DNA from 4 places in the Bradyrhizobium sp. USDA 3315 genome. Region 1 is predicted to be linked to each of the others. Evidence: predicted binding sites of a transcription regulator. Region 1 holds the regulator's gene; each other region holds the start of a gene.
What was found. Region 1 encodes HrcA, which represses chaperone genes, less so after heat shock. Its sites were predicted from a motif close to GTTAGCACTCNCNNNNNGNGAGTGCTAAC; they were not measured.

Region 1 (7,206 bases):
GCCGCTGGTGGGCCTCAACCGCGCCAAGTCGTTCATCGGCTTCGAGACCGAGGACCAGGGCGTGAAGGTCTTGATCGCCGATCTGCCCGCGGACGCCTACAACGAGGTCGTGAGCGCCTTCAAGGCCAACCCGGCCGGTAGCGGAAACATCAAGCCGGAGAGCCTCGAGACGCCGGCGGGCCTCGCCTATTACACCGTGGAGAGCGCGCGTGACGGCACCACCAATGTGCGGCGCTATTCCATGATCCTGCCGGGACCGACCTTCTCCGGCTATGTCGCGGTGCAGGTGCCGGAGAACGCGAGCAAGATCTACACCGACGACGCCGTGCGGCAGATGTTCGCCACCGCCCAGATCCGCAACGAGGTGCCGGTCGACGAGCAGCTCGGCATGATGCCGTTCAAGGTCACCGAGCTCAGCAGCTTCAAGAATGTCCGCATGCTAGCGCCGGGCGCGGCGCTGCTGATGGCCGACGGCGACGACAAGGGCCTTGAGACCAAGCCCTTCATGCTGCTTGGCATCATCGGCTCGGCCCCGGCCACACCGGATGATCGCGGCCGCTTCGCCCAGCAGATCGCCACCACGATCCCCGGCGTGCGCGACGGGCGGATCACGATGTCCGAACCGATCCGGATCGACGGCCAGCCCGGCTTCGAGACGCGCATCGACGCCGTCAGCGGCAAGGACAATACCCCGGTGACCATCGTGCAGTGGCTGCGGTTCGGCGCGCAGACATCGATGCGCATCATCGGCAGCTCCCCGCGCACCGATTGGGAGAAGGCCTTCCCGCGCTTCCGCGCGGTGCGCGACGGCATCCAGCCGCGCGGCTGACAGGCCCGCCGAAAAATCGGACTTTCGCAGCTCCACGAACGGAACTAGCCTCCTCGCACGGTTATCAGAGCGATGAGGGGCGCGATGTTGGGTCGACGACAGGTCGTTGCAGGGCTCGGTACGCTGGCGCTCGCGGCGCTGGTTCCAAAACACCTCTGGGCGGCTGCGATCAAGCCCGACGACGGCTCCGCGCTGCTCGTGATCGACGTCCAGAACTGCTTCCTGCCCGGCGGCAGCCTCGCCGTGAAGGACGGCGAGCAGGTGGTGCCGGTGATCAACAAGATCGCCAAGAGCTTTGCCAATGTGGTGATGACGCAGGACTGGCATACGCCCGGACACATCTCCTTTGCCTCGACCCATTCCGGCAAGAAGCCGTTCGAGATCGTCGACCTTGCCTATGGCAAGCAGGTGCTGTGGCCCGACCACTGCGTCCAGGGTACCGACAGCGCCTCGCTGTCGAAGGAACTCGCGATCCCGCAGGCCGAGCTGATCATCCGCAAGGGTTTTCACAAGGACGTCGACAGCTACTCCGCCTTCACCGAGGCCGACGGCAAGACCACCACCGGGCTCGCCGCCTATCTGAAGGCGCGAAACGTCGAGCGGGTTTTCGTGGCCGGGCTCGCCACCGATTTCTGCGTGGCATGGACCGCGCTCGATGCGCGCAAGGCCGGCTTCGAGACCTATGTGGTGGAAGATGCGTGCCGCGGCATCGACACCCAGGGATCGCTCGCCAAGGCCTGGGACGACATGGCCAAGGCCGGCGTCAAGCGCATCCAGTCCTCGGATATCGCGTAAGACGCAGCCTCGCGAGATTCGCATGGCCGAGCCTGCGTCACCTCATGCATTCGATCTCGCGCAGCGCCTGCCGTCGCCGCGCATGGCTGGCCTGATCGTCCGGATCACCGGTTATCGCGAGACCGCAACGGGCCGGTTCGCGCAGCGGCAGACCGCGCCGGTGATCGTCCCGCTGATCATCAGTTTCGGCTCGCCGTTCCTGATCGCGCTGTCGCGCGAGCCCGGTGCGGCCGACCGTCAGCTCAGCTTCGCCGCCGGCCTGCATGCCGGGCCTGTCTACATCGAGTCCGACGGCCACGCTGCCTGCGTGCAGGTCGATTTCACCCCGCTCGGCGCCTACGGCTTCTTCGGCGGCGCCGTGACCGACCTGGTCGGGCGCATGGTCGATATCGACGATGTGCTCGGCCATGACGGCCGTCGTCTGCGCGAGCAACTCGGCGCCGTGACCTGCTGGCAGCGCCGCTTCGACCTGATCGAGGCGTTCGTGCTGCGCCGCGCCGGCCACATGCCGTCTCCCGAAGTCACGTTCGCCTATCGAAAACTGGCGCGTTCGGCCGGCGCTATCAGCATCACGGCATTGGCCGACGAGATCGGCTGGAGCCGCAAGCATCTGGCTGGCCGGTTTCGGTCCGAACTCGGCCTCGCCCCCAAATCGCTGGCGCGCATGATGCGGTTTCACCGGGCGAGCCGGCTGGCGCAAAGCGGCGCAGCGCTTGGCTGGGCGGGGATCGCGGCGGAAAGCGGCTATGCCGACCAGGCCCATCTCGCCCGCGAGTTCGTCGAATTCGCAGGCGAACCGCCAACCGCCTGGGCGCGCCGCCGGGCGCTGACCGACCGCCGGCTGGTTCACGCCGGCGATGGGCTGGCGGACTGGTAACAAACCTTCAAGCCGACGCCGCGTTGCCTCGTGCAGGATGGCGCCGTCAGCCAAGGAGGTGAGCGACCATGACGCACGACATCGAACCGCCCCGCATCTACCCGACCCTGCGCTGCAAGGACGCCGAGGCGATGACCAATTGGCTCACGACGGTGCTTGGGTTCACCGAACACGTCGTCTACCGCGATGGCGGCGTGATCCATCACGCCGAGCTCGCCTATGGTTCCTCGATGCTGATGCTGGGCCAGAGCCGCGACGACGCATATGGCAGGCTGGTCGGCGACCTCGACAACCGCCGCACCGACTCGATCTATATCGCGGTCGACGATCCCGACGCGCTGCACGCGAAGGTCAAGGCTGCCGGCGCCAAGATCGAGATGGAACTGCGCGATACCGACTATGGCAGCCGCGACTTCGCCTGCCGCGATCCGGAAGGAAATCTCTGGAGCTTCGGCACCTATTGGCCGAAGGCACACGAGAAGCCGCGACCGTGAGCCCGCGCAATCCGCGAGCTCACAAACGCGCAGCCGGGATCGGGATGGATCAGGCGGTGATGTCGGCGGTCGGGGCGGCCTTGGCGCCGCCCTTGGAGACGCCGACCAGTGCCGGGCGCAGGATGCGCTCGCCGATCATGTAACCGGCCTGCACGACCTGCACCACGGTGCCCGACGGCACCGACGGATCAGGCACCTCGAACATCGCCTGCTGGAAGTTCGGATCGAACTTCTCGCCGATCGGGTCGAACTTCTTGACGCCGTTCTTCTCCAGCGCGTTGAGCAGCGAACGTTCGGTCAGCTCGACGCCTTCGATCAGCGCCTTCAGGCCGGGATCGGCGGCTTCCTTGGTCTCGGCTGGCACCGCATCGAGCGCGCGCTGCAGGTTGTCGGCGATATCGAGCACGTCGCGGGCAAAGCCGGTGATGCCGTAGGCCTTGGCGTCGGCGACCTCGCGGCGGGTGCGCTGGCGGAGATTCTCCATCTCGGCCAGCGTGCGCAGCGTCCGGTCGCGCGCCTCGGCGAGTTCCTTGGTCAGCGCCTCCGCCGATCCGGCCTCGGGCTCGTCAGGCATGATGTAGGGTTTCGAGACCACGGGCTCACCCGTCGGCGCCGAATTCTCGGTGTTGTCATTGGCCCGGTTCGGATCGGTCATGGCTTGCCTTCTCGAAAACTCGCGTCGGTTCAAATCTTGGGGATTGCTTGCCGGGATATCGTGCTTTGGGCGGCGAAAATCAAGCGCAACATACCGGTCTCGGGAACTGGGATCTCCGGCTTGGGTGAAGAAAACCCGTCAAATGAAAGCGAAATCGCCCTCCGGTCAGCCGCCCAGCATCTTGCTGACGATGCGCGCGGCATAATCGACGGTCGGGATCACCCGCGCATAGTTCAGCCGCGTCGGTCCGATCACGCCGAGGACGCCCACGATCCGCCCCTGGGCGTCGCCGTAGGGCGCGATGATGGTCGAGGAACCCGACAGCGAGAACAGCTTGTTCTCCGAGCCGATGAAGATCCGCACGCCCTCGCCGCGTTCGGCGCGGCCGAGCAGATCGATCACGCCGCGCTTGGTTTCGAGATCGTCGAACAGCGATTTGATGCGCTCGAGATCGTCGAGCGCATGCAGATCCTCGAGCAGATTGGCGTGACCGCGCACGATCAGCTGGCGGTCCTCGCTCTCGCCGCCGGACCAGCTCGCGATGCCCGCCGCGACCACCTTTTGCGTGAGCTGATCGAGCTCGGCGCGGTTTTGCGTCAATGCCGTCTCGAGCTCGAGCCGCGCTTCGGCCAGCGTGCGGCCACGGATCCGCGCATTGAGGAAGTTGGTCGCTTCGGTCAGGGCCGAGGATGGAACACCCGGCGGCAGCGCCAGGACGCGGTTTTCGACCTGGCCGTCTTCGCCGACCAGCACGACCAGCGCCTTCTCCGGCTCCAGCCGCACGAACTCGATGTGCTTCAGCCGCGCATTCGACTTTTGCGTCAGCACCACCGCCGCGGCACGGGTCAGCCCCGACAGCCGCGTCAAGGCTTCGCCAAGCGCGGCCTCGACGGATTGCGCGCGGCCGACGGCAGCGAGCTGGGTCTGGATCGACTGACGCTCGGCCTCGGTGAGGTCGCCGACCTGCATCAGCGCATCGACGAAGAAGCGCAGCCCGAGTTCGGTCGGTAACCGGCCGGCGGAGGTATGCGGCGCATAGATCAGGCCGAGCTGCTCGAGATCCGACATCACATTGCGGACCGAGGCCGGCGACAGCGGTAATGCGATCAGGCGCGAGATGTTGCGCGAACCGACCGGCTCGCCGGTCGCGAGATAGCTTTCGACGATTTGACGAAAAATGTCGCGCGAACGCTCGTTGAGCTGGGCGAGCCCGGCATGCGGCGCGATCAGGCCAATCGGATCGTGGTGAGTCACACTCTAGTCCCTCACAATTACTGCATAATTTGTCGATCCGGGAGGCCGATGACAAGCATGCATTCGGTCCCCTCGTACCGGACCCTGCCGGGGCCGAAAACCCTTGCCGCTGCCCCTTCCCGCTCCTACAAGCACGGCCAGCCAATTTTCTCGGATTTCTGGAGGATTTCATGCGGCCAAGCCGCCGTGCACCCGATGAACTGCGTCCCGTGTCGCTGGAACGCGGCGTCGTCAAATATGCCGAGGGTTCCTGCATGGTGAAGTTCGGCGACACCCATGTGCTGGTGACCGCCACGCTGGAAGAGCGGTTGCCGCCGTGGCTGAAGGGCCAGGGCCGCGGCTGGGTCACCGCCGAATACGGCATGCTGCCGCGTGCCACCCTGGAACGCACCCGCCGCGAGGCCTCGGCCGGCAAGCAGGGCGGCCGGACGGTCGAGATTCAGCGGCTGATCGGCCGCTCGCTGCGCGCAGCCGTCGATCTCGAGGCACTCGGCGAGCGCCAGATCACGGTCGATTGCGACGTCATCCAGGCCGACGGCGGCACCCGCACCGCCTCGATCACCGGTGCCTGGGTGGCGCTGGCCGACTGCATCAACTGGATGAAGACCCGCAACATGCTGAAGACCAATGTGTTGCGCGACAATGTGGCGGCGATCTCCTGTGGCATCTACCAGGGCACGCCGGTGCTCGATCTCGACTATGCCGAGGATTCCGAAGCCGACACCGACGCCAATTTCGTCATGACCGGGGACGGCCGGATCATCGAGGTGCAGGGCACCGCCGAGAAGACGCCGTTCTCGGAAGGTGAATTCCTGGCGCTGATGGCGCTGGCGCGCAAAGGTGTCGCGCGTCTGGTCGACTTGCAAAAGATCGCGGTGGCGTAGTCAGATTGGTCATGCACCGCCGAATCACCGGAAGGCTCGTCATCGCCACCCATAATCCCGGCAAGCTTGCCGAGATGCGGGAACTGCTGGCGCCGCATGGCGTGGAGGTGGTGTCGGCCGGCGAGCTCGACCTCGCCGAGCCCGAGGAGACCGGCGACAATTTTCGCGCCAACGCGGCGATCAAGGCGATCGCGGCAGCGAAGGCGGCCGGACTGCCAGCCTTCGCCGACGATTCCGGCCTCGTGGTCGACGCGCTCGACGGCGCGCCCGGGATCTACTCGGCGCGCTGGGCCGGCGAGGGCAAGGATTTCATGGCGGCGATGACGCGGATCGAGCGGCTGCTGCAGGAGCGCGGCGCCACCGCACCGGACCGGCGCAAGGCACACTTCGTGTCGGCGTTGTGCGTGGCCTGGCCCGACGATCATCTCGAGGAGGTCGAGGCGCGCGTCGATGGGACCCTGGTCTGGCCGCCGCGTGGCACTGCCGGCTTCGGCTACGATCCGGCCTTCCTGCCCGACGGCTACACGCGGACCTTCGGCGAGATGACCAGCATCGAGAAGCACGGCCTGCCGCCGCTCGGGCTCGGCCTGTCGCATCGCGCCCGCGCCTTCGTGAAGCTCGCGGAGATCTGCCTTGAGCCACGCTGACCGAGAAGCCTTCGGCGTCTACGTGCACTGGCCGTTCTGCCTGTCGAAATGCCCGTATTGTGATTTCAACAGCCACGTGCGGCATGCGCCGGTCGACGAGGAGCGTTTCGTGCGCGCGTTCGCCCGCGAGATCGAGACGACAGCCGCGCGCGTGCCGGGGCGGCAGGTGTCGTCGATCTTCCTCGGCGGCGGCACGCCGTCGTTGATGCAGCCGCAGACCGTCGGTGCCGTGCTTGATGCGATCGGCAAGCACTGGCAGGTCTCGCGCGACGTCGAGGTCACGCTCGAGGCCAATCCGACCAGCGTCGAGGCGACGCGCTTTCGCGGCTATCGCGCAGCCGGCGTCAACCGCGTCTCGCTCGGCGTGCAGGCGCTCGATGACGCCTCGCTGAAGGCATTGGGCCGCCTGCACACCGCGCGCGAGGCGCTCGACGCGGTCGCGATCGCGCGCTCTGCGTTCGACCGTTACTCGTTCGATCTGATCTATGCCCGCCCCGACCAGACGCCGCGGATGTGGGCCGATGAACTGAAGCAGGCGATCTCGGAAGCGGCCGAGCATCTGTCGCTGTACCAGCTCACGATCGAGGAAGGCACGCCGTTCTTCGGGCTGCATGCCGCCGGCAAATTGCAGACGCCGGATGAGGCGACCGCGCGCGCGCTCTACGACGTGACGCAGGAGGTCTGCGCCCGCGAGGGATTGCCGGCCTATGAGATCTCCAATCACGCCCGCGCCGGCGCGGAGTGCAAGCACAATCTCGTCTACTGGCGCGG
Region 2 (7,206 bases), 3.0 Mb from region 1:
CTCGCAACCTTTGCGGCAACGTTGCTGAAGCACTCGCCGGCAACGGCACTGGGCTCAGGCAAGACTGAGATCGAGACAGGCTGTGGGTCCGGGCAGAGGCCAGGATGGGCTCGGAGATCTCCCGCGGGGAGGTGGTAAAAGTTCTCTGAAAGATCTCAGTTCGTATCGCCGGCATGACCTCCATTCCCGTTTTTGGGTTTGAAAGGAGGATTATCGTTTTTGAGGCGATAGATCGAGCTAAGATATTGATTTGTCGTATCAATATCCCCATGTTTACTTGAACGAGACGCTTGCTGTTCGGAGGTCAGGTTCCTTAGACCTTCGCGATTTTCCGGGTTTTTTTGCCCCGTTGCCCGAGCTTATCGGAACTGCTAGTTTGAACGGACAGGGAACATCCGCCGTCCAAGAGGATTGGTGGGGAGCTGGATTTTTAAGGGGCGATGCCCTATTTTCGACCCTGAGATAGGCACTGGTCAAGAGCCATGAGCGTCCGGATCAACCGGGAATACGTGAACGACACCGCGAAGCTGATCATGCATCGGCTTATTGCGCGGCAGATCGGTCGCGACCCGTCGCTGGTCGAAAGGGCGAAGGATTCTTTGGTCCATAACTCCCAGCGTTTCGAAGGCTACGCTTTCGTTCGCGAGTGGTCGGACATGCTTGGCTTTCCTCCTTCTACTGTCCGCCGCCGTCTGACGAGCCGCGACGAAGAGATGACGCGTCTGCGTCTGTCCTCACCTTTCGTTTTGGCGGAAGGCATCAATTTCGAGGACGACACTCTGCGCCGTCGTATCTGGAAGGCGGCGAAGCGGATTGCGGAGAGATCTGCGATCCATAAGACCGCGGCACTTCCGCGGATGGCTGCGTGACACAAAACTCGTTTGTTCGCACTATTGAAGACCTTGTCGAGACAGTCAGGGTGATCGCCCGGCTGTTTAAAACCGACAAGGTCTTCATCATCGGCAGCCAAAGCATCTTGCTTTCATGGCCAGACGCACCAGTCGTCCTGCGCACCTCTGGCGAAATCGACGCTTATCCGGAGAACGCGAAGATTTGGGAGATCCAGCAGAAGGAACTGGATCCCGAAGACGATCCAGAGGCTTCCGAAGAGATCAATGCCCTCTATGGCGAGGGCTCTAAATTCCATCGCGAGCACGGCTTCTATATCGACGGTGTCGACGAGAACACCGCGCGGCTTCCTGAAGATTGGAACAAGCGGGCGATCACCAAGACGGTCGACGTCGACGATCGAAAGGTCCTAGCCGTTGCACCATGTCCTGAGGACATCATCGTATCCAAACTCGCTCGATTGTCCGACAAGGACAAGGAGTTCGTCGAAGGCTACCACCAGGCGCGACCGTTCGATCGCGAGCTCGTTGTCGAGCGCATTAAGGCGACGAAGCTTGAGGCCGAACTTCAGGAGCGAGCCATAAACTTCGTGCGCGGCCTTGCGGATGCGCCGAAAGCAGATGTTGTGGCAGGCAAGACGGTCGGATCATAGCCGTTACCGACTGTGTAACCTATCGCGCCTTAGGCGTCGAGCGTCGGGCGTCGGCGGGGGGCTTTGCGCTTCAGCGCTTCTCATTCAGGTCCTCCAATTCGGATCGAAGCAAACACTCTCACCGCCAAGCTTGCGATGTCCGCACGCAATTCTGGTTCGATTTCAGTAGCAGCAAGCGCGCTTAGCTCCGTGACCCATCTCTTTTTTTCCGCAACAGGGGCGATCACGCAGGTACTCCTGCGCAATCAAGACCTCGGATCGCCTGCGCGGTTATCGCGACGCGGCAGGGCCTTTCGAGGCGCCATCGAGTGGGAATTGGCCCGCTCCCAACGGAGCCTCACACCATCGCACGATCTCTCCCTCGCTCGGAACCACGCCTTACAGCTTGCGCGCACGCTGATGGTCCCGGTCACGCTTTTCTAGGTCAGTGGCGCCTATGGTGTCCTGTCCAGCCACGAAACCTGGTGGCAGCTGCCAATGGCGGTCGGCCGATCGCTGATAGATGACCGGCTGTCAGCAGCGCCTGGACGCGGGAGATTGCTCGTTCCGTTTTTCGATTCGTTGTATTCATGGTTGCATGTCCCCACAACTAACGATTTTTGCGAAAGGAAGGCGTCCAAACCCGGCTCCCCGCGCACGGCGGCGTCATCTTCAACATCCAGTGCAAGGATTGATCTGTCGAAGATTGAGGCTGAGCGCGCGATGTTCGTCCGATATAACCGATCCCTGACGAATTACTATGCGCGCGCCCTGACGAAGGAGCGTCGCCGCGACCATCTGCTGAAACAGGAGCTGGGAATGGACAAGGTCGTGCATTATGTGGTCAGCCGATTTCCGGTGATCGGCGCCGACCCTGCGGTGATCAACTACAATCAGATCGATCGGCTTCGTTTTGCCAGTCAGGCGGGCGCATGACGAATCCTGCGGATAAAGATCACGGTCGCGGTCGCGAGGCAATGGCGATGACTAACGTGGGAGCGACATGCAGTACGCGTTGATCGAGGGTAAACGGCGGGAAGCAATTCCAGGCGCAACGGGCACCTGTCCCACATGCGGGGCCGTTATGGTGGCCAAATGTGGCCCGCGGCAGCCGCGGGAAATGTGACGTTGCGTCACTCGGTGGCCAAGCGGGATTTTGATCACGTCGCGAGGCTCCGGAAGGTAAGGCGCCGGATCCTTCACCGCGAGCACGACTGGAGCAGGGGTAGGCGGCGGCAGGTCGGTGCGCGAAGGCTGGAACTCCGTCTCGCGCGAGCCGGCTGCCGACATCCTTCGGATGTTCGAAGCCGACGCGCGCCATGTACCGGGCCGCATTCGACGTGAGCTGCATTTTTTCTGCCAGAGTCCCTTGCTCCCGCAAAAATCCTATCCTATTTCAGCTCGGCCCGTAAATAGCACTCGCGGGCATCGATTGCTAGTATCCGAAAATCCTCAAATCGTGCAAATGCTTAGGAGGGCTGCATGAATTTCCGTCCGCTTCACGACCGCGTCGTGGTCAAGCGCATCGACGCCGAAGAGAAGACCGCTGGCGGCATCATCATTCCGGACAGTGCCAAGGAAAAGCCCTCGCAGGGCGAAGTCGTCGCCGTTGGCCCCGGTGGCCGCGATGAGACTGGCAAGCTGACCCCCATCGACGTCAAGGTCGGCGACCGCGTCCTGTTCGGCAAGTGGTCGGGCACCGAGGTCAAGATCGACGGCGAAGACCTGCTGATCATGAAGGAGAGCGACATCATGGGCGTGCTCGACGTCCCCGCTTCCAAGAAGAAGGCCGCCTAATCCAACGCTCGCACCGCTCACCCTGAGGAGCGCCTGTCGGGCGCCCCGCCAAGGGTTGAGAAGAAATGAAACTCAGGGAAATCAACTATGTCAGCCAAAGAAGTCAAATTCGGCGTAGACGCGCGCGACCGCATGCTGCGCGGTGTCGACATCCTTGCCAACGCGGTGAAGGTCACCCTCGGTCCGAAGGGTCGTAACGTCGTTCTCGACAAGTCGTTCGGCGCTCCCCGCATCACCAAGGACGGCGTCACCGTCGCCAAGGAGATCGAGCTCGACGACAAGTTCGAGAACATGGGCGCCCAGATGGTGCGCGAAGTCGCCTCCAAGTCCGCTGACGCGGCCGGCGACGGCACCACCACCGCGACCGTGCTCGCGGCTGCGATCGTCCGCGAGGGCGCCAAGTCGGTTGCCGCCGGCATGAACCCGATGGATCTGAAGCGCGGTATCGACCTCGCGGTCGAAGCCGTCGTGGCCGACCTTCAGAAGAACTCGAAGAAGGTCACCTCGAACGAGGAGATCGCCCAGGTCGGCACCATTTCGGCCAACGGCGATGCCGAGATCGGCAAGTTCCTCGCCGACGCCATGAAGAAGGTCGGCAACGAGGGCGTGATCACGGTCGAGGAAGCCAAGTCGCTCGAGACCGAGCTCGACGTCGTCGAGGGCATGCAGTTCGACCGCGGCTACATCTCGCCGTATTTCGTCACCAACGCCGATAAGATGCGCGTTGAGATGGACGACGCCTACATCCTCATCAACGAGAAGAAGCTCTCCTCGCTGAACGAGCTGCTGCCGCTGCTCGAGGCCGTGGTGCAGAGTGGCAAGCCGCTGGTGATCGTCGCTGAAGACGTCGAAGGCGAAGCGCTCGCCACTCTGGTCGTCAACCGCCTGCGTGGCGGCCTGAAGGTCGCGGCCGTCAAGGCTCCGGGCTTCGGCGATCGCCGCAAGGCCATGCTGCAGGACATCGCGATCCTGACCGGCGGCCAGGCCATCTCGGAAGATCTCGGCATCAAGCTTGAGAACGTCACGCTCAACATGCTCGGTCGCGCCAAGAAGGTGATGATCGACAAGGAGAACACCACGATCGTCAACGGCGCCGGCAAGAAGGCCGACATCGAGGCGCGCGTGAGCCAGATCAAGGCGCAGATCGAGGAGACCACCTCGGACTACGACCGTGAGAAGCTGCAGGAGCGTCTCGCCAAGCTCGCAGGCGGCGTCGCGGTGATCCGCGTCGGCGGCGCGACCGAGGTCGAGGTGAAGGAGCGCAAGGATCGCGTTGATGACGCGATGCATGCGACCCGCGCGGCCGTGGAAGAAGGCATCGTCCCAGGCGGCGGCGTCGCTCTGCTCCGTGCCTCCGAGCAGCTCAAGGGCCTGCGCACCAAGAACGACGACCAGAAGACCGGGGTCGAGATCGTGCGCAAGGCGCTGTCCTGGCCAGCCCGCCAGATCGCGATCAACGCCGGTGAAGACGGTTCGGTGATCGTCGGCAAGATCCTCGAGAAGGAACAGTACGCCTACGGGTTCGACTCGCAGACTGGCGAGTACGGCAACCTGGTGTCCAAGGGCATCATCGACCCGACCAAGGTCGTGCGCACCGCGATCCAGAACGCCTCCTCCGTGGCGGCGCTGCTGATCACCACCGAGGCCATGGTCGCCGAGTTGCCGAAGAAAGCCGCAGCCGGCCCGGCCATGCCCCCGGGCGGCGGCATGGGAGGCATGGACTTCTGATCCAGCCGCATCGAAGAATACGAGAATTACAGAACCCCGGCACCCAATGCCGGGGTTTTTCCTTGTCGCCGTGTTCATGTCCTTTGTTATGCTGGTGCGCGTAGCCCGAGCCCTGAACTTCATGCGGAAGTTGAAAAAGGCCAGTGTAGATGCCTCCAGCCTCTCACTTACAGCGTAGCTGAAGCAGGTCTCTTCCGACAACGATGTTGCCTCCATATGTCGTCCGAACCGCGTCCCTCCATACCTCGGGTGCCGCGTTGTTATCACCCGCAGGCACGAAATGATTGAGAACAAGTGTTTTCACGTTCGCCATCGCTGCGATGCGGCCCACAGCATCGGCGCGGGTGTAATGGCTCTGAATACTGGCCTTCAACCTTTCGGCGTTCGGCACGCGGCGTACAACGGCGTCCAGACCGGGTTCGTACAACGCTTCGTGCACTAGATAATTAGCCCCCTTCGCGAAGTCAGCGAGCGGCGGAAAGAACGCAGTGTCGCCTGAAGAAAACACCGTTTTGTCTTTCAACTGGAATTTGAACGCAGAGCTCTCGGTGGAGACGACAGCATCGACAACAGTCAGCTGCGGACAGGCTCGACTGCAAGGATTGAGACCTTAGTATGTTGGAAAGCAGACAAAGCCAACACAGGCATGATGCGAACTGTCCACTATTGCTTGGCACGAAGAATGCAAACCCTAGCCATGCCTAGGGGCTTCTCCAGGCTTGGCTACCATTGCAAGTTGAGGCCGTGGCTGGCCACTGAGGTTAGCGGCGCGTGACGTAAAGCAAGAGGGCGTCTGCTCGGCCGATACCGACGGGCGTCTTGTCACGTCGCCGCCAACTTCCAACGGCGTGAATACCGTTTTGTAGTGCGTTTAGAGCAGAATGAGCGGGACGCGCTGGAGAGGGCGCGAAAGACCTCAGAAAATGAACGCAGAGAACAACTTCGCGGCCCGGCTCCTTGACGCCGGCCGCCTCGCAGCAATCGCGCGTACATGCGGCCTGAAGGCGGATGTTTCATACTACGTCGACGAGGCGCTCACGGAGCTTTGGCGAACCAGGTCGCCGGAAGAAGCAAAAGCGATCGCAAAGCGTTGGGTCTTATGGGACGCAAAGGGGAAGCCCTGGCCGCGCATGCCCCCACTGGAAAACGTCGTCCCGTTCAATCGGACCCGCGCGACAGAGATATCGGCCGTAAATCGGCCGAGAACGCCCTTGCAAGCAATCCGCGACTGGTTCGAAAAACAAGATGAAGACGTGCGATGCGAAATCGCCGGCATGGCGGCGCTTTTGATCTTCGAAGGTGGCAATCTTGTCGATTTCAGCAGCCAGGAGTGGTGTGACCATTTGCGCCGATGGCTGAGTGAGACGAGGCTACCAAACCATAAGGTCATCGGCCGCGCTCTGACGTTTCGCACCTGTTTTGAGTATTTCTCGGAGAGGAGGTTCACCGAAGCAGCGTGGACGCGATCCAAAGAAGCTGCTGTGGAGATCCTTGAAGATGCTGGCCTTGACCCAATCTCCGAAGCTGCGAGCCTTGCACCCATTGCCCAAAAAATGCTGGAGACCTTGCCCGCGCAAAAATGCCGCTGGATCGAGGTAGGCAAGTCCTGGAGCAAGCTAGTCGATACAAGCCTGGCACCCCGGGCCCTCAGGGTTTGGAGCGCCTCGCATATGGAGTCCTCCGTGAAGAATGCGGATTGACCTGAGAAATAAGCAGAATTGGTCTTGATGTAGTATTCGATTTTGCAGGAAAGCGGGGTGTTGGACCTCGCTTTCTTGCGTTTTAGGTTTTGCTTTTGGGCGATTCGTGATTCCCTGACGGCGTCGTCGACATTGGGGAATGCGATGAGCAAGCCGCGGGATGATCGCCAGAAAGACCTGTTGCTTCCGGCGCTTGATCAGATCATCGACATGGGTCATCCGTTGGTGCGGTTGGCAGCGCTGATCGACTGGAACATCCTGAATGAGCGCTTCAGTTCGGTGTGCCAAGCAGGGTCGGGACAGCCGGGCTTGCCGACGCGGCTAGTCGCTGGCCTGTTCATTTTGAAGCACATGCACAACCTGGCAGATGAGGTGCTGTGCGCTCGCTGGATCGAGAATCCCTATTACCAATACTTCTGCGGCGAATTGAGCTTCTGCCACCGTCTGCCGTTCGATCGATCGTCGATGACACGCTGGCGGCAGCGGCTCGGCGAGGAACAG
Region 3 (7,206 bases), 3.9 Mb from region 1:
GAAGCAATCAACTACATGAAGGGTCTGAACGCGGCGGCGCCCGATAAGCCATTCTTTGTCTACTATGTACCCGGAGGCACGCATTCGCCGCATCAGCCGAAGAAAGAATGGGTCGACAAGTTCAGGGGCAAGTTCGACATGGGGTGGGAAAAGCTGCGCGAGCAGATTTTTGCCAACCAGAAGCGGCTCGGAGTAATCCCTGCGAACACTCAACTGACGGCTTGGCCTGATACCCTACCGAAGTGGGATTCTCTCTCGTTCATTCAAAAGAAGCTGTATGCACGCGAAGCCGAGGTATTTGCCGGATATGCGGCCTACACCGACAACGAAATCGGCCGTGTCATTCAGGCCGTTGAGGACATGGGCAAGCTCGACAACACGCTGATCATCTACATCAGTGGCGACAATGGCACCAGCGCCGAAGGTACCCTGGAAGGCACTCCCAATCAGATGACCGCGTACAACGGCGTCCTGAAACTTCCAGAAGCTGAACTGATGCGGCACTACGAGGACTGGGGCTCCGACAAAACCTATCCGCACATGTCGGTGGCGTGGTCATGGGCCTTCGATACGCCTTTCAAATGGACGAAGCAGGTAGCCTCGCATTTCGGTGGCACGCGGCAGGGGATGGCAATCTCATGGCCCGGTCACATCAAGGATGTCGGGGGCATTCGCTCCCAATTCCACCACATCATCGATGTCGTACCGACGATTCTTGAGGCCACGGGCATTCAGGCTCCGGGGACGGTCAACGGTATTGCGCAAAAGCCCATCGAGGGCGTGAGCATGGCCTACACGTTCGAACAAGCCAACGCCAACGCGCCGTCAAAGCGCAGCACGCAATACTTCGAGATGTTCGCGAACCGCGGCATCTACCACGATGGCTGGTACGCGTGCACGACGCCTCCAGCGCCGCCGTGGCTACTTGGCACGGCCAAGCTTCCTGAGATCAACGATTACAAATGGGAACTGTATAATCTCGCCGAGGATTTCTCACAGAGCAACGACGTTGCCGCCAAAAATCCCGACAAGCTGAAGGAGCTACAGACGCTGTTTCTTAGCGAGGCGGGCAAGTACCAGGTCTTGCCGCTGGACAACTCCGTGCTTCCGCGCTTGATCACTCCACGCCCCAGTGCGACCGCCGGGCGAGCCGTGTTCACCTATAGTGGTGCTAATCCCGGCATTCCGGTCGAAAGCGCCCCCAACATTATGAACAAGGACTTCAAGATCACTGCTGAGGTAACCGTCCCGCCGGGCGGAGCTGAGGGTATGATTGCAACCCTTGGCGGCCGGTTCAGCGGGTATGGCCTTTACTTGCTCAAGGGCAAGCCCGTCTTCGTTTACAACATGCTGGATTTGAAGCGATACCGCTGGGAGAGCGGGGTAGGCGCGCGGGACTGGCTGGGCACTGCGCTCAAGCCGGGCAAGCACACTATCGTGTTCGACTTCAAATATGACGGGCCTGGCTTCGGCAAGGGTGGCACCGGGGTGCTCTCGGTGGACGGCAAGGAACTTTCCCGTCAGTCGATTCCGCACTCAATTGCATTTCTCATGGCCATCGACGAGTCCTTCGACATCGGAATCGACACCCGTACAGGAGTGGATGATAGCTACAAGCTGCCGTTCCAATTTACCGGCAAGATCGACAAGCTGACATTCAACCTCGGGCCAACGCAGCTCTCGAGCGACGATCAAAAGGTCATGCGACACGCGCTTGAAAGAGCGCGGGATTGATCGGCGTAACCTCGCCGAATTTCAAGCCCGCGCGGATCAAGAGTACGTCGATATCCGCTCTTGGCCCATCGCGACATCTTGCGTTGCCGCAGGAACTTGGTCGCTATCGGGGCAAAGCGGACGTAGAGTCACGCCGACGGTTTTATGCGTACACGGCCTAGCACTACTTTGGCAGATTGTTGATTTTGCCGCGTTTTATAGGATTCCCGAATCAATTTTTCAATGATTCATGGGTGGTCGGCTCTTGGAGGGCTGACCATGCCGAGATGGGAAGACGAACTCGAACGCTGGCTAATGCCGTTCTTGGACCGGCTGGGTCATAAGACCCGGCAGCGGATGTGTCCTCTGTATGTTGCGGGATTGATCGGTCCGGGCGATCGCAAGAGCGTTCAGCCGATGGCGGAACGCCTTGCCACGAGCAACTACGACCAGTTGCACCATTTCATTGCGGACGGTGTCTGGGATGCGACGCCGCTGGAGACGGAGCTGCTCAACCAGGCGGACCGACTTGTCGGCGGCAGGGATGCGATGCTGGTTATCGATGACACCTCACTTCCCAAGAAGGGTGAGCGATCGGTCGGTGTTGCGGCTCAATACGCGTCGGCTCTCGGTAAAACCGCAAATTGCCAAACGCTGGTGTCTTTAACGCTTGCACGCGGCGAAGTGCCAGTGATGGTCGCGTTACGTCTCTTTCTGCCTGACAGCTGGACAAGCGACATGTCTCGTTTGAAGCGCGCTCGCGTGCCAGTCGAACACCGAACGCCACGGTCCAAGCCGGAGATCGCTTTGGCCGAGATTGACCGCGCGATGGCAGCCAACATGCGCTTTGGATGTGTGCTGGCGGATGCAGGATACGGCCTCAGCGCACCGTTTCGACAAGGGCTAACAGAGCGCGGGCTGACCTGGGCTGTCGGTATCCCTCGGCACCAGAAAGTGTATCCGGTCGATGTGAAGCTCATTTGGCCGATCACCAAAGTCCGTGGCAAACCACGAAAGCACCACGTGCCCGATATCTTATCGATTGCGGCCGAACAAATGCTGGCCAGCGCCAAATGGAAAACCCTGAGTTGGCGTAGCGGGACGAAAGGTCGGCTCAAAGCTCGATTTGCTGCTCTCCGTGTCCGCACCGCCGACGGCCCTCCGCAGCGAATATGGGATAAAGGTCAGCAGCATCTCCCAGGCGACGAAGCCTGGCTCATTGGTGAGCAACGTGCCTCCGGGGAGAAGAAATACTATCTCGCCAATCTTCCGGCGGCGACGGATCTGCGCACGCTGGCCGCCACCATCAAGGCACGGTGGATTTGTGAGCAGGCGCATCAACAGCTGAAGGAGGAGCTTGGACTTGATCACTTCGAAGGGCGGTCATGGCAAGGTCTTCATCGCCACGCCTTGATGACAATGATTGCCTACGCCTTCCTGCAACATCGTCGCCTCGCATACGCGGGGCGGAAAAAAAAGAATCAACGGGCCTCCGCCTCAGCCAACCATGCCAGCCGTACGTCACGCCATCGTCGATCTCATCCTTCGGCCGCCGCCTCAGCAGTGCCCATATTGCCGAAAGGAAATCCCTGAAAAACAGCGGCGAAAACACAATCTGCCAAAGTAGTGCTAGAAAATCGGCATGCCCGGGCTTGACCCGGGCATCCATCGACCAAGGAGAATCTTTCGAAGCAAGCTGGATGGCCGGGTCAAGCCCGGCCATGACGGCCGCGAAAAGCCTACGCCTTCAACTCCACCGTCTTGAACTCGGCCGGCAGGATCACCTCCAGCAGTTCGACGTCGTCGGAGTAGTCCAGGATCATGTGCCGGATGCGCGGCGGCTGGGTCCAGGCGCTGCCTTGCTGCATCAGCGTCTCGCCCTCGCCTTCCATGTAGGTCTTCACCCAGCCCTTGAGCACATAGACCATCTGGAAGTCGACGTCGTGGAAGTGCAGCTTCGACACCTCATCGGGATTGCACGGTCCCTGCAGCCGGATGACGTGTGCCTGCGCGAGGCCATGCGAGGCGGCGGCGATGCCGAGGTCGCGGTACTTGGCGTAGGCGCGCAGCCCGTCGGCCTTAAAGTCCTCTTCGCGGTGATGGCTGATCGCGACGCGCTGCTTCGGCCGCGCCTTGGCTGCAGCTTTCGGCGCGCTCTTCTTGGCCGCCGAGACGCGGCCTTTCGACTTGATGGTCTTGCGCGCGGACGATTTCGCGGACGTCTTCTTGGCGCCTGCGCCAAGCCCCGACCATTTCTTCTTCACCGCGGTCTTGGCTGCCGATCTTGATGCCGTCTTCTTGGCCATTGTTTCGCCTCCCGTCTTTTTGTGACGGAGAGAGGCTAACACAAGTCGCGCGCCGCGAGGCGAGCAAAGGCGCACAGCGCGCTTTTGCCTCCTTGCCAGCTAATGCAGCCGGAACACGCCGTCGACGGCACGCAGCTCGGCCGGCTTGACCAGCTTGGAATGCGCCACCGTCACCGAAAACAGCGGGCCTTCGAGCTTCGCTTGCCAGAACGCGAGGAAATCCTGCAGCGCCGGAAATTTCGGAAACAGGTCGTAGTTCTGCCAGACATAGGTCTGCAGCAACGAGGGGTGATCCGGCATCCGATAGAGGATTTGCGCCGTCGTCAGCCCGTACCCCAGCAACTGCTTCCGGAAATCGTCGGAAACAACCCCACCAACTCGCGAGACCATGCCAACCTCCTGTGACGGAGCGCATTCACGTGGTGGCCGACCTCCCCGCCGGACCACCGGCAATGGATGCGCTCACATGAGAGAAATGTGACGCACGCGACTAACCCATCTCAAGCCTAAATGTTTAATAGGTTGTTGAAATTTCTTGCGTTGGCAGCAGCTTACCGCATCTGCTAATAGCCGCAGCGCCCCACGGGGCGGTATTAAGGATGCCGAAATGATCTCGGTATCCTTTTGGCAGCCGACACTTACGAGTGCCAATTTTTCTGCTAGAGGCACTTGCCCGCCGCCAAGGCTTGGCCTATCTCCTGCCCAGCCAGTCTGGCACTCGCTGGACTGGACTGCTAACTCTCCAAAAATCTACAGCATCTACAAATGTTTAGGAGGACTGCATGAAATTCCGTCCGCTTCACGACCGCGTCGTGGTCAAGCGTATCGACGCCGAAGAGAAGACCGCTGGCGGCATCATCATTCCGGACAGTGCCAAGGAAAAGCCCTCGCAGGGCGAAGTCACCGCTGTCGGCCCGGGCGGCCGCGACGAAGCTGGCAAGCTGATCCCGATCGACCTTAAGGTCGGCGACCGCGTCCTGTTCGGCAAGTGGTCCGGCACCGAGGTCAAGATCGACGGCGAAGACCTGCTGATCATGAAGGAAAGCGACATCATGGGCGTGCTCGACGTCCCCGCTTCCAAGAAGAAGGCCGCCTAAGCGCCTCTTTCCCTCCCAGTAAATCATTCCAAGGAAAACCCAGATGGCAGCTAAAGAAGTCAAATTCTCCGTTGACGCGCGCGACAAGATGCTGCGCGGCGTCGACATCCTCGCCAACGCGGTGAAGGTCACCCTCGGCCCCAAGGGCCGCAACGTGGTGCTCGAGAAGTCGTTCGGCGCTCCCCGCATCACCAAGGACGGCGTCACCGTCGCCAAGGAGATCGAGCTCGAGGACAAGTTCGAGAACATGGGCGCGCAGATGGTGCGCGAAGTCGCCTCCAAGTCCGCTGACGCGGCCGGCGACGGCACCACCACGGCGACCGTGCTCGCCCAGGCGATCGTGCGGGAAGGCGCCAAGTCGGTCGCCGCCGGCATGAACCCGATGGACCTGAAGCGCGGTATCGACCTCGCGGTCGAAGCCGTCGTTGCGGACCTCCAGAAGAACTCGAAGAAGGTCACCTCGAACGAGGAGATCGCCCAGGTCGGCACCATTTCGGCCAACGGCGATGCCGAGATCGGCAAGTTCCTCGCCGACGCCATGAAGAAGGTCGGCAACGAGGGCGTGATCACGGTCGAGGAAGCCAAGTCGCTCGAGACCGAGCTCGACGTCGTCGAGGGCATGCAGTTCGACCGCGGCTACATCTCGCCCTACTTCGTCACCAACGCCGACAAGATGCGCGTTGAGATGGACGACGCCTACATCCTGATCAACGAGAAGAAGCTCTCCTCGCTGAACGAGCTGCTGCCGCTGCTCGAGGCCGTGGTGCAGACCGGCAAGCCGCTGGTCATCGTCGCCGAAGACGTCGAAGGCGAAGCGCTCGCCACCCTCGTCGTCAACCGCCTGCGTGGCGGCCTGAAGGTCGCGGCCGTCAAGGCTCCGGGCTTCGGCGATCGCCGCAAGGCCATGCTGCAGGACATCGCGATCCTGACCGGCGGCCAGGCCATCTCGGAAGACCTCGGCATCAAGCTCGAGAACGTCACGCTGCAGATGCTCGGTCGCGCCAAGAAGGTGATGATCGACAAGGAGAACACCACGATTGTCAACGGCGCCGGCAAGAAGGCCGACATCGACGCCCGCGTTGCCCAGATCAAGGCGCAGATCGAGGAGACCACCTCGGACTACGACCGTGAGAAGCTGCAGGAGCGTCTCGCCAAGCTCGCAGGCGGCGTCGCGGTGATCCGCGTCGGCGGCGCGACCGAGGTCGAGGTGAAGGAGCGCAAGGATCGCGTTGATGACGCGATGCACGCGACCCGTGCGGCTGTCGAGGAAGGCATCGTCCCGGGCGGCGGCGTCGCCCTCCTCCGTGCGTCCGAGCAGCTCAAGGGCCTGCGCACCAAGAACGACGACCAGAAGACCGGCGTCGAGATCGTGCGCAAGGCGCTGTCGGCTCCCGCTCGCCAGATCGCGATCAACGCCGGTGAAGACGGTTCGGTCATCGTCGGCAAGATCCTGGAGAACAAGACCTACAACTACGGCTTCGACTCCCAGACCGGCGACTATGCCGACCTCGTCAAGAAGGGCATCATCGACCCGACCAAGGTCGTGCGCACCGCGATCCAGAACGCTGCCTCGGTTGCCGCGCTCCTGATCACCACGGAAGCGATGGTTGCCGAGCTGCCGAAGAAGAACGCCGGCGGCCCCGCGATGCCTCCGGGCGGCGGCATGGGCGGCATGGACTTCTAAGCGACGAAGTCGTCCCGGACGCGGTGCAGCGCGAAGCGGTGCACCGCAGAGCCGGGATCTCGCTCAACGACAACGAAATGCAAAACCCCGGCAGCGATGCCGGGGTTTTTGTTTGGGGCAGGCTCGCCGGGCGACTTACCAGGAGCCTTACGCTGCTCACAGCATGCACGTTATTCACAACACTCTCCGTAAATATACGTTGGTCTGAGTTGACAATTTCAAAAAAAATTTCGCGCGAGAGTCGCAAACCGAACCGACAGCGTCATCTTCGTCCCGCACAGTAGGCTCGGGACAAGATCGAAGTTCACTCTCAACAATCTGAATTGAGCACGGAGCGTCAGCTCCCGTGACGCGGGCAAGCGTTGCGGAGAATGCTTTCACTTGCGAGGGAGGCAGTGCAGTGAGC
Region 4 (7,206 bases), 2.8 Mb from region 1:
AATCTTTGTACGGAACGGACGAATGCGAGCTCTCGGCGGCTACGGGCGGTCGCTGTACAGCGAGGGGAATCAGCCAGCGAGGTTGGCTATTGGTCCTGCACGCCGGCTTCCAAGGCGCGCGCAAGGCGAGCCCGGAATAGCGTGAAAGACTGGAAGAGCAAACAAAAACCCCAGCATTCCTGCCGGGGTTTTTGCATTAAGGTGGATCAGAAGTCCATTCCACCCATGCCGCCCATGCCACCGCCCGGAGGCATCGCGGGGCCGCCGGCGTTCTTCTTCGGCAGCTCGGCAACCATGGCCTCGGTGGTGATCAGCAGCGCCGCCACGGAGGACGCGTTCTGGACTGCGGCTCGCACGACCTTGGTGGGGTCGATGATGCCCTTGGAGACCAGGTTGCTGTACTCGCCCGTCTGCGCGTCGAAACCGTAAGAGTACTGATCCTTCTCCAGGACCTTGCCAACCACGACCGAACCATCTTCACCAGCGTTGATCGCGATCTGGCGGGCTGGCCAGGACAACGCCTTGCGTACGATCTCGACCCCGGTCTTCTGGTCATCGTTCTTGGTGCGCAGGCCCTTGAGCGCTTCGGTGGCACGGAGCAACGCCACGCCGCCTCCAGGCAGGATGCCTTCCTCGACAGCCGCGCGGGTCGCATGCATCGCGTCATCAACGCGATCCTTGCGCTCCTTCACCTCGACCTCGGTCGCGCCGCCGACGCGGATCACCGCGACGCCGCCTGCGAGCTTGGCGAGACGCTCCTGCAGCTTCTCACGGTCGTAGTCCGAGGTGGTCTCCTCGATCTGCGCCTTGATCTGGGCAACGCGGGCGTCGATGTCGGCCTTCTTGCCGGCGCTGTTGACGATCGTGGTGTTCTCCTTGTCGATCATCACCTTCTTGGCGCGACCGAGCATCTGCAGCGTGACGTTCTCGAGCTTGATGCCGAGGTCTTCCGAGATGGCCTGGCCGCCGGTCAGGATCGCGATGTCCTGCAGCATGGCCTTGCGGCGATCGCCGAAGCCCGGAGCCTTGACGGCCGCGACCTTCAGGCCGCCACGCAGGCGGTTGACGACGAGGGTGGCGAGGGCTTCGCCTTCGACGTCCTCGGCGACGATGACCAGCGGCTTGCCGGTCTGCACCACGGCCTCGAGCAGCGGCAGCAGCTCGTTCAGCGAGGAGAGCTTCTTCTCGTTGATCAGGATGTAGGCGTCGTCCATCTCAACGCGCATGTCGGCGTTGGTGACGAAGTAGGGCGAGATGTAACCGCGGTCGAACTGCATGCCCTCGACGACGTCGAGTTCGGTCTCGAGCGACTTGGCTTCCTCGACCGTGATCACGCCCTCGTTGCCGACCTTCTTCATGGCGTCGGCGAGGAACTTGCCGATTTCGGCATCGCCATTGGCCGAAATGGTACCGACCTGGGCGATCTCCTCGTTCGAGGTGACCTTCTTCGAGTTCTTCTGGAGGTCCGCAACGACGGCTTCGACCGCGAGGTCGATACCGCGCTTCAGGTCCATCGGGTTCATGCCGGCGGCGACCGACTTGGCGCCTTCCCGCACGATCGCCTGGGCGAGCACGGTCGCCGTGGTGGTGCCGTCGCCGGCCGCGTCAGCGGACTTGGAGGCGACTTCGCGCACCATCTGGGCGCCCATGTTCTCGAACTTGTCCTCGAGCTCGATCTCCTTGGCGACGGTGACGCCGTCCTTGGTGATGCGGGGAGCGCCGAACGACTTGTCGAGAACGACGTTGCGGCCCTTCGGACCGAGAGTGACCTTCACTGCGTTGGCGAGGATGTCGACACCGCGCAACATGCGGTCGCGTGCGTCTACGCCGAATTTAACTTCTTTAGCTGACATATCGGGTTTCCCTGAGTGTTTAGATCGGTCTCACCCTTGGCGAGGCGCCCGGCAGGCGCTCCTCAGGGTGAGCGTTGCGAGCGGTAGATTAGGCGGCCTTCTTGCTGGAAGACACATCGGTGAGAACGCCCATGATGTCGCTCTCCTTCATGATCAACAGCTCCTGGCCGTCGATCTTGACCTCGGTGCCTGACCACTTGCCGAACAGCACGCGGTCGCCGACCTTGACGTCGACAGGGATCAGCTTGCCAGCTTCATCGCGTCCACCCGGGCCAACGGCGATGACTTCGCCCTGGGAGGGCTTTTCCTTGGCGCTGTCCGGAATGATGATGCCGCCGGCGGTCTTCTCTTCTGCGTCGATGCGCTTGATCACGACGCGGTCGTGAAGCGGACGGAATTTCATGCGGTCCTCCTAAGTATCTGTAGACGTTGATGAAAGCTGAATTGATGGCAGTCGACGTCAGCGAGTGCCAACGCAGGCGCAGCTGAAATAGGACAGGGTTTTTCGGAAGCAAGAGCTTGCAAGGCCTGCTCCAACAAATTCGTACGAAACGGACAAGCAATCTCGGCTCTTACAGGGGCCTCCTGATACGGTCATTGGCGATGAGCACTTGGGAAGAAGAAACTGGACCTTCGGTGGACGGATGAGGGCGGCCGGCCCGCCACACCCTCATCGCCACCGCCAAGCTCAAGAAATTAAACCGCACGCCTGGCCTGCAGTCCGGGTTCGGTACCCGATCAGCCTGCCAAGCACATTCAAGAATTCTTGCTTTGGAGTTGGACACTGCGTCCACAAGCGGCTGCCCTTACCAGGGTGGAGTGCCCAACAACGGCGCATTTTCGATGGCGCTCTCTTCACCACGTTGCGCCATGCTATCACATAGCAGCAGAGCTGCGTCTTCCAATGCACGATGCGGTTCACGCGCCTCGCGCCACGTGTCCCATGCCGAGGTCTCGATCTTGGCAAGGGCCAGCAGATCGCGCGCCAGGTTGACGCGGGCGAAGAACAGGCCGGTGGTGCTTCCGTGGCCAAGCTGTGCAGGATCAATGACGACGGATCGGCACAGCTTCCACGCCTCGATACCGGTAATGTACGCTGTGCGAGGCACGTTGACGGGTTCGAAATCGAACTTGAGGAGGCTGCGGTGTAGTTGGTCCAGTTGAGCGTCGACCAGGACCCAGCGCCGCGCACTCCGGTCCCAGTATTCGCACACCCAATGATCAATGATCGTGAAAGGGATGCGGAGCAAAGTACCTGCCGAAACCGCACCGGATGCGGGCCGGCACGCCGTGATGCCGCAGAACGCTGCACAACATCAACGAAAAGTCCCGGCATGTTGCTCGGGGCTCTTGAGTTGCCCGGTCGAGCAGTCGTCAGCGGTCGTGGGTCGATCGCCAGAAGCTGCTCCAGGCGTTGCGCCACCGGCAAGGTCGAGCGGCTTTGACCGGCAAAAGTGGCTGGGTTCAACCCATTCCTCTCGATCCATGCTTCGTGGATCAGGAGACCCTGCAAGGCGCAACACAACACCGGAATATCTGACGGAAGGCCGCTGATCAAAATGTCATAAGGGCCTGGATGGGTCAGCGCGCACGGGGTCGGAAATCGTCAGGAACAGACCCGGCCGTCAGCGAACTCTTTAAGTTGGTCGGTCCCAACTGTCGACGTTGAAGGCTGTCCTGAGCCGACGCAGCTTGCGGTCAAGCTCCTCGCGCTCTGGCCCGTGGGGCGTATTCACGAGTTGAGCCTCGATGCGCGCCAGCTCGGCGGCAATCAATACTTTGAAGGGTGGCGCTCTTGTCGTCACGTCGGGGGCTGGGTGCTTATGCGTTAGCAGGTGATAGGTGAATGGGCCGGAGACGTCCGCTTTCCACGAGCCTACGGCATACCGGGCTGATACGTTCTACTTTGGTTTCGCCATCGAGCGGTAGTCCGGCGATCGCTGCAGCGGTAAGTCCCGGCTTTGCCCTCGGCTGAAGCATTCAGTCTCCGTGTATTTTGCGGCGCAATATGGTCAATAGGAGCAGAAATGCGGCCGGGACAGGCCGCAATTACCGAGGATGGGCGTGGTGGTGCAGGGCGCATACGCCAGTGGCAAGTAGTTTACCGCGCTTGACACGCTAAGGGGCTCGCTGAGAATTTCTCCGTATTTTCATGCTCTTGGACAATTTTCTTTGCCCGACGCATGGAGTGGCGGTGAAATTCACCTCAGGGCCGGAGCTGTTATGCAATGCAGTACGACCAGATAGACGCCCGCATTCTCGAGATCGTGCAACAGAACAACCGACTGACTTCCGAGGTGCTCGGCGAAATGGCGGGGCTCTCGGCCACCGCGTGCCAACGACGATTGAAGAGGCTCCGTGCGGAAAGAATCATCGAGGCCGATGTCTCGGTCGTTTCGCCGAAGGCCGTGGGACGGCCAATCCAAATGCTTGTGTTGGTTACAATGGAGCGGGAGCGTTCGGACATCATTGACAGGTTTAAGAAGGACATCAAATCGTCGGCTGAAGTCGTCAATGGCTTCTACGTCACCGGCGATGCTGACTTCATCTTATACGTTACCGCGCGTACCATGGAGGACTACGAGGAATTCACTAGACGCTTCTTCTATAAGAACCCGGACATCAAATGCTTCAAGACGATGGTTGTATTGGATCGGGTGAAAGCCGGCTTTGCTATTCCGGTTGAGCGACCTCCCAGCGATAGATTAAGCAATCGTTGATGGTGTCCTCGATCAAGCAGGTCAATTGGCAGCTGCTATCTCATTGCTCTCCTGGCAAACCCTCCACCTCACCGCGACGAGGGAGAGCACGGGATCATTTTGTACGAAACGAACGAATCTGAAGCCAGGATGACACATCTTGGTGGGCAGCGAGATGTTCGTACCTCACGTACCAATTTCGCCGGAGTATTCTTTCGCGAACAGGCTCTACATGAACCATGACGGTAGATGACACGTTCTCGCGACGCATTGGCAATGACAGAAGAGCGCGAACTGGAGCGTTGCAAGCAAGAGAACGCGCGCCTCAAGGAGTTGGTTGCAGCAGCTGCTGTCTGAAATTGTCTTGCACTACATAGAAGGTGCCGAAGATCTGAACTTTTGTGAGCCGATCGTGCAGATCCCGGTGCTGGTGCCGATGTCATAGAGATCCTCGATGATCTCCGCATCGTATTTGAGAGATTTGCCAAAATAGACAGCCGTCCCGGTGGGAGGCACATCGTTGCGAAGCGACGCGCGGTTTCGATCGCTATAAATCGTGACGTCAAATCCGGCATTGACGAGACCAAGTCCGGCCGTCGTTCCGGCTAGACCCGCTCCGATGATTGCGACTTTCCGCTTGTTGGACACTTGGCTCTCCTGATGGAACAATGGACTGGGAACGATCGGGGGCATGCCTCTCGGCACCGCGTCGAGCCACCAAACGAGCGCCCGCTAACTGGCGTGTTGTCGTGCGGAACGAACGCCAGCACTCCATGCATATGGAAGTGTCTCGCCATTCAACTCGTAAGCGCCGATTGCGCGGAGCTTGAAGATGGCGGGGTTGTGGGAAGCGATGGTCCGTGCGTTACGCCAGTGCCGGTCAATGGCCAGCTTGTCCGAGCTGAGCGAGGCGCCGCCCACTTCGAAAAGCGTGGTCACGGCGTCGAGCACGAGCTTGATGACGGTTACTTGCGCCTGCGCCGCCGCAAGTTCGGAGGCATCGAGCTGATGAGGGTCCTGGTGGCCGCCATCGAGCGTCCGCGCGAGCTCGTCGACAGCGGCGAGGACCGTTGCCCGCGCACCAAAGGCGGCGCTGAAGAGCTGACCGATGACCTGCTGTACCAGAGGATCGTTGCGTGGCAGGTCGGCGACGGCATGGGTGAATGTGCGGGTGCGCGCCTTGATCCAGTCGGTCGTATCCGCCGCGGCACGTTTCGCAATCCCTGCGAGCGTGGCGAGCAGGATCAGCTGAACGTGGGCCGTTCCAAACACCCGGCCTTCCGTTCCATAGCCGGGGCCGATGATCCGATCCGGGGTGACCGTGACATTCTTGAACTCCGCGGTGCCGCTTGCCGTGAGCCGCTGGCCGAAGCCGTCCCAGTCGTCCTCAACGCTGACGCCGGGCTGGCTGGTGTCGACAAGAATGGTAACTCGCTTGCCGTCCCGGTCGGCCGCGACAAGCAAATGATCGGCGTAGAGCGTGCCGGTCGTGTAATACTTCAGCCCGTTGAGACGTAGCGCGGCTCCTTCCGATGTGACGGCCGTCCGGTAGCGATCGACCGCACCAAGGCCCGGCTCGGTAACGGCGACACCGACGAGCGCGCCGTTCGCGATCGCTCCGAGCCACCGCGCCTTGACCGCCTCATCCTTGTGCAGCCGCAAGTCCTCCACCAGGTTGAAGTGCGCCCGTAACGCCTGCGGCAGGTTAGAATCTGCGGCCGCGAGCTCGATAAGCAGGTCGAACGTCTGGCGGAGCGTTGCGCCGAGCCCTCCGAACTCGATCGGCACACGCAGGGCTCCGAAGCCGGCCTCCTTCAACAGTCTGATTTCCTCGATCGGTAGCGCGCGGTTTCGCTCGCGCGCCACCGCACTTGCAGCGATCGTCTCAAAGATTGGAGCGAAGCGCCTGTGCAGGTCGTCGTCGCTGATGCTCGGTCTACCGGGATGAATGGTCATCGTGTTGCGTCCGCTCGTTCCGTGAGTCCATGAATGGACAGAATTTGTTGTCTTGAAGAATAATCAGCCCGCCCGCGAGAGCCAGACTGAATTTCTGTTCGGATGCAACACGATCGTTTGGATCTGCACGTCGCGCGAAGAAAAATCTGCCGCGTGAGCCTGCCGATCGATGTCGTCTGAAGTGACGCAAGGGTCGGCGAAAAGATTGCGATGCTCGCGATTGCATCGAGCACGAAAGGAGTCTTCTCCGTGATGCGCAGTTTGCGCGACGGATCGTGTCGAAGCGCGATCGAATCGAAGCAAGTTGCTATCGCACCTTGCATCGAGTGTGTCGCATGAGCCAAACCTGCGGCGCCTCGCCGGAAGCAGCCAGGGGCGAGTTTTTCATCTCGCGACGAGATGCGACGAAAGATGCGTGTCGAAAAAGATCGATAAACGCGATGGACGATTGATCTCGTCTTGTGGCGAGATGTTGCGCGAAAGAACCAACAGTGTCGCGTTGAGCGACGTGACGGAGATGTGTGAATGGCGCGACAGATCAGGTTCAATGCATTCGACATGAATTGTGTCGGCCATCAGTCTCCCGGTGTCTGGGCGCACCCGCGCGATCGCTCATACAAGTACAAGGATCTCGACTATTGGCAGGATCTGGGGCGAACGCTGGAGCGGGGGGTATTTGACGGCATCTTCATCGCCGA

Region 2: groES (co-chaperone GroES) is a predicted target of HrcA. The motif match lies at 2,892-2,920, and genes of this name have one in related genera.
Region 3: ACVIYL_RS27480 (co-chaperone GroES) is a predicted target of HrcA. The motif match lies at 4,730-4,758, and genes of this name have one in related genera.
Region 4: groES (co-chaperone GroES) is a predicted target of HrcA. The motif match lies at 2,300-2,328, and genes of this name have one in related genera.

Annotation. Positions count from the first base shown of each region.
Region 1 is NZ_JBSRYP010000001.1:1,958,192-1,965,397, forward strand. It holds gene ACVIYL_RS09020 (hypothetical protein) at 1-829, shown strand, start outside; gene pncA (bifunctional nicotinamidase/pyrazinamidase) at 914-1,624, shown strand; gene ACVIYL_RS09030 (helix-turn-helix domain-containing protein) at 1,647-2,501, shown strand; gene ACVIYL_RS09035 (VOC family protein) at 2,570-2,995, shown strand; gene grpE (nucleotide exchange factor GrpE) at 3,045-3,650, opposite strand; gene hrcA (heat-inducible transcriptional repressor HrcA) at 3,816-4,904, opposite strand; gene rph (ribonuclease PH) at 5,075-5,788, shown strand; gene rdgB (RdgB/HAM1 family non-canonical purine NTP pyrophosphatase) at 5,800-6,435, shown strand; gene hemW (radical SAM family heme chaperone HemW) at 6,422-7,206, shown strand, end outside.
Region 2 is NZ_JBSRYP010000001.1:5,001,172-5,008,377, forward strand. It holds gene ACVIYL_RS23075 (SEC-C metal-binding domain-containing protein) at 1-62, opposite strand, end outside; gene ACVIYL_RS23080 (hypothetical protein) at 483-869, shown strand; gene ACVIYL_RS23085 (DUF6036 family nucleotidyltransferase) at 866-1,501, shown strand; gene ACVIYL_RS23090 (hypothetical protein) at 1,979-2,416, shown strand; gene groES (co-chaperone GroES) at 2,963-3,277, shown strand; gene groL (chaperonin GroEL) at 3,365-5,005, shown strand; gene ACVIYL_RS23105 (MBL fold metallo-hydrolase) at 5,169-5,528, opposite strand; gene ACVIYL_RS23110 (hypothetical protein) at 5,929-6,705, shown strand; partial or broken gene ACVIYL_RS23115 (IS5 family transposase) at 6,850-7,206, shown strand, end outside.
Region 3 is NZ_JBSRYP010000001.1:5,903,315-5,910,520, reverse strand. It holds gene ACVIYL_RS27500 (arylsulfatase) at 1-1,734, shown strand, start outside; gene ACVIYL_RS27495 (IS701 family transposase) at 1,957-3,306, shown strand; gene ACVIYL_RS27490 (cupin domain-containing protein) at 3,453-4,019, opposite strand; gene ACVIYL_RS27485 (usg protein) at 4,119-4,409, opposite strand; gene ACVIYL_RS27480 (co-chaperone GroES) at 4,802-5,116, shown strand; gene groL (chaperonin GroEL) at 5,160-6,800, shown strand.
Region 4 is NZ_JBSRYP010000001.1:4,746,603-4,753,808, forward strand. It holds gene groL (chaperonin GroEL) at 207-1,853, opposite strand; gene groES (co-chaperone GroES) at 1,942-2,256, opposite strand; gene ACVIYL_RS21875 (hypothetical protein) at 2,660-3,103, opposite strand; gene ACVIYL_RS21880 (transglutaminase domain-containing protein) at 3,075-3,224, opposite strand; gene ACVIYL_RS21885 (Lrp/AsnC family transcriptional regulator) at 4,082-4,573, shown strand; gene ACVIYL_RS21890 (NAD(P)-binding protein) at 4,922-5,200, opposite strand; gene ACVIYL_RS21895 (acyl-CoA dehydrogenase family protein) at 5,285-6,508, opposite strand; gene ACVIYL_RS21900 (LLM class flavin-dependent oxidoreductase) at 7,034-7,206, shown strand, end outside.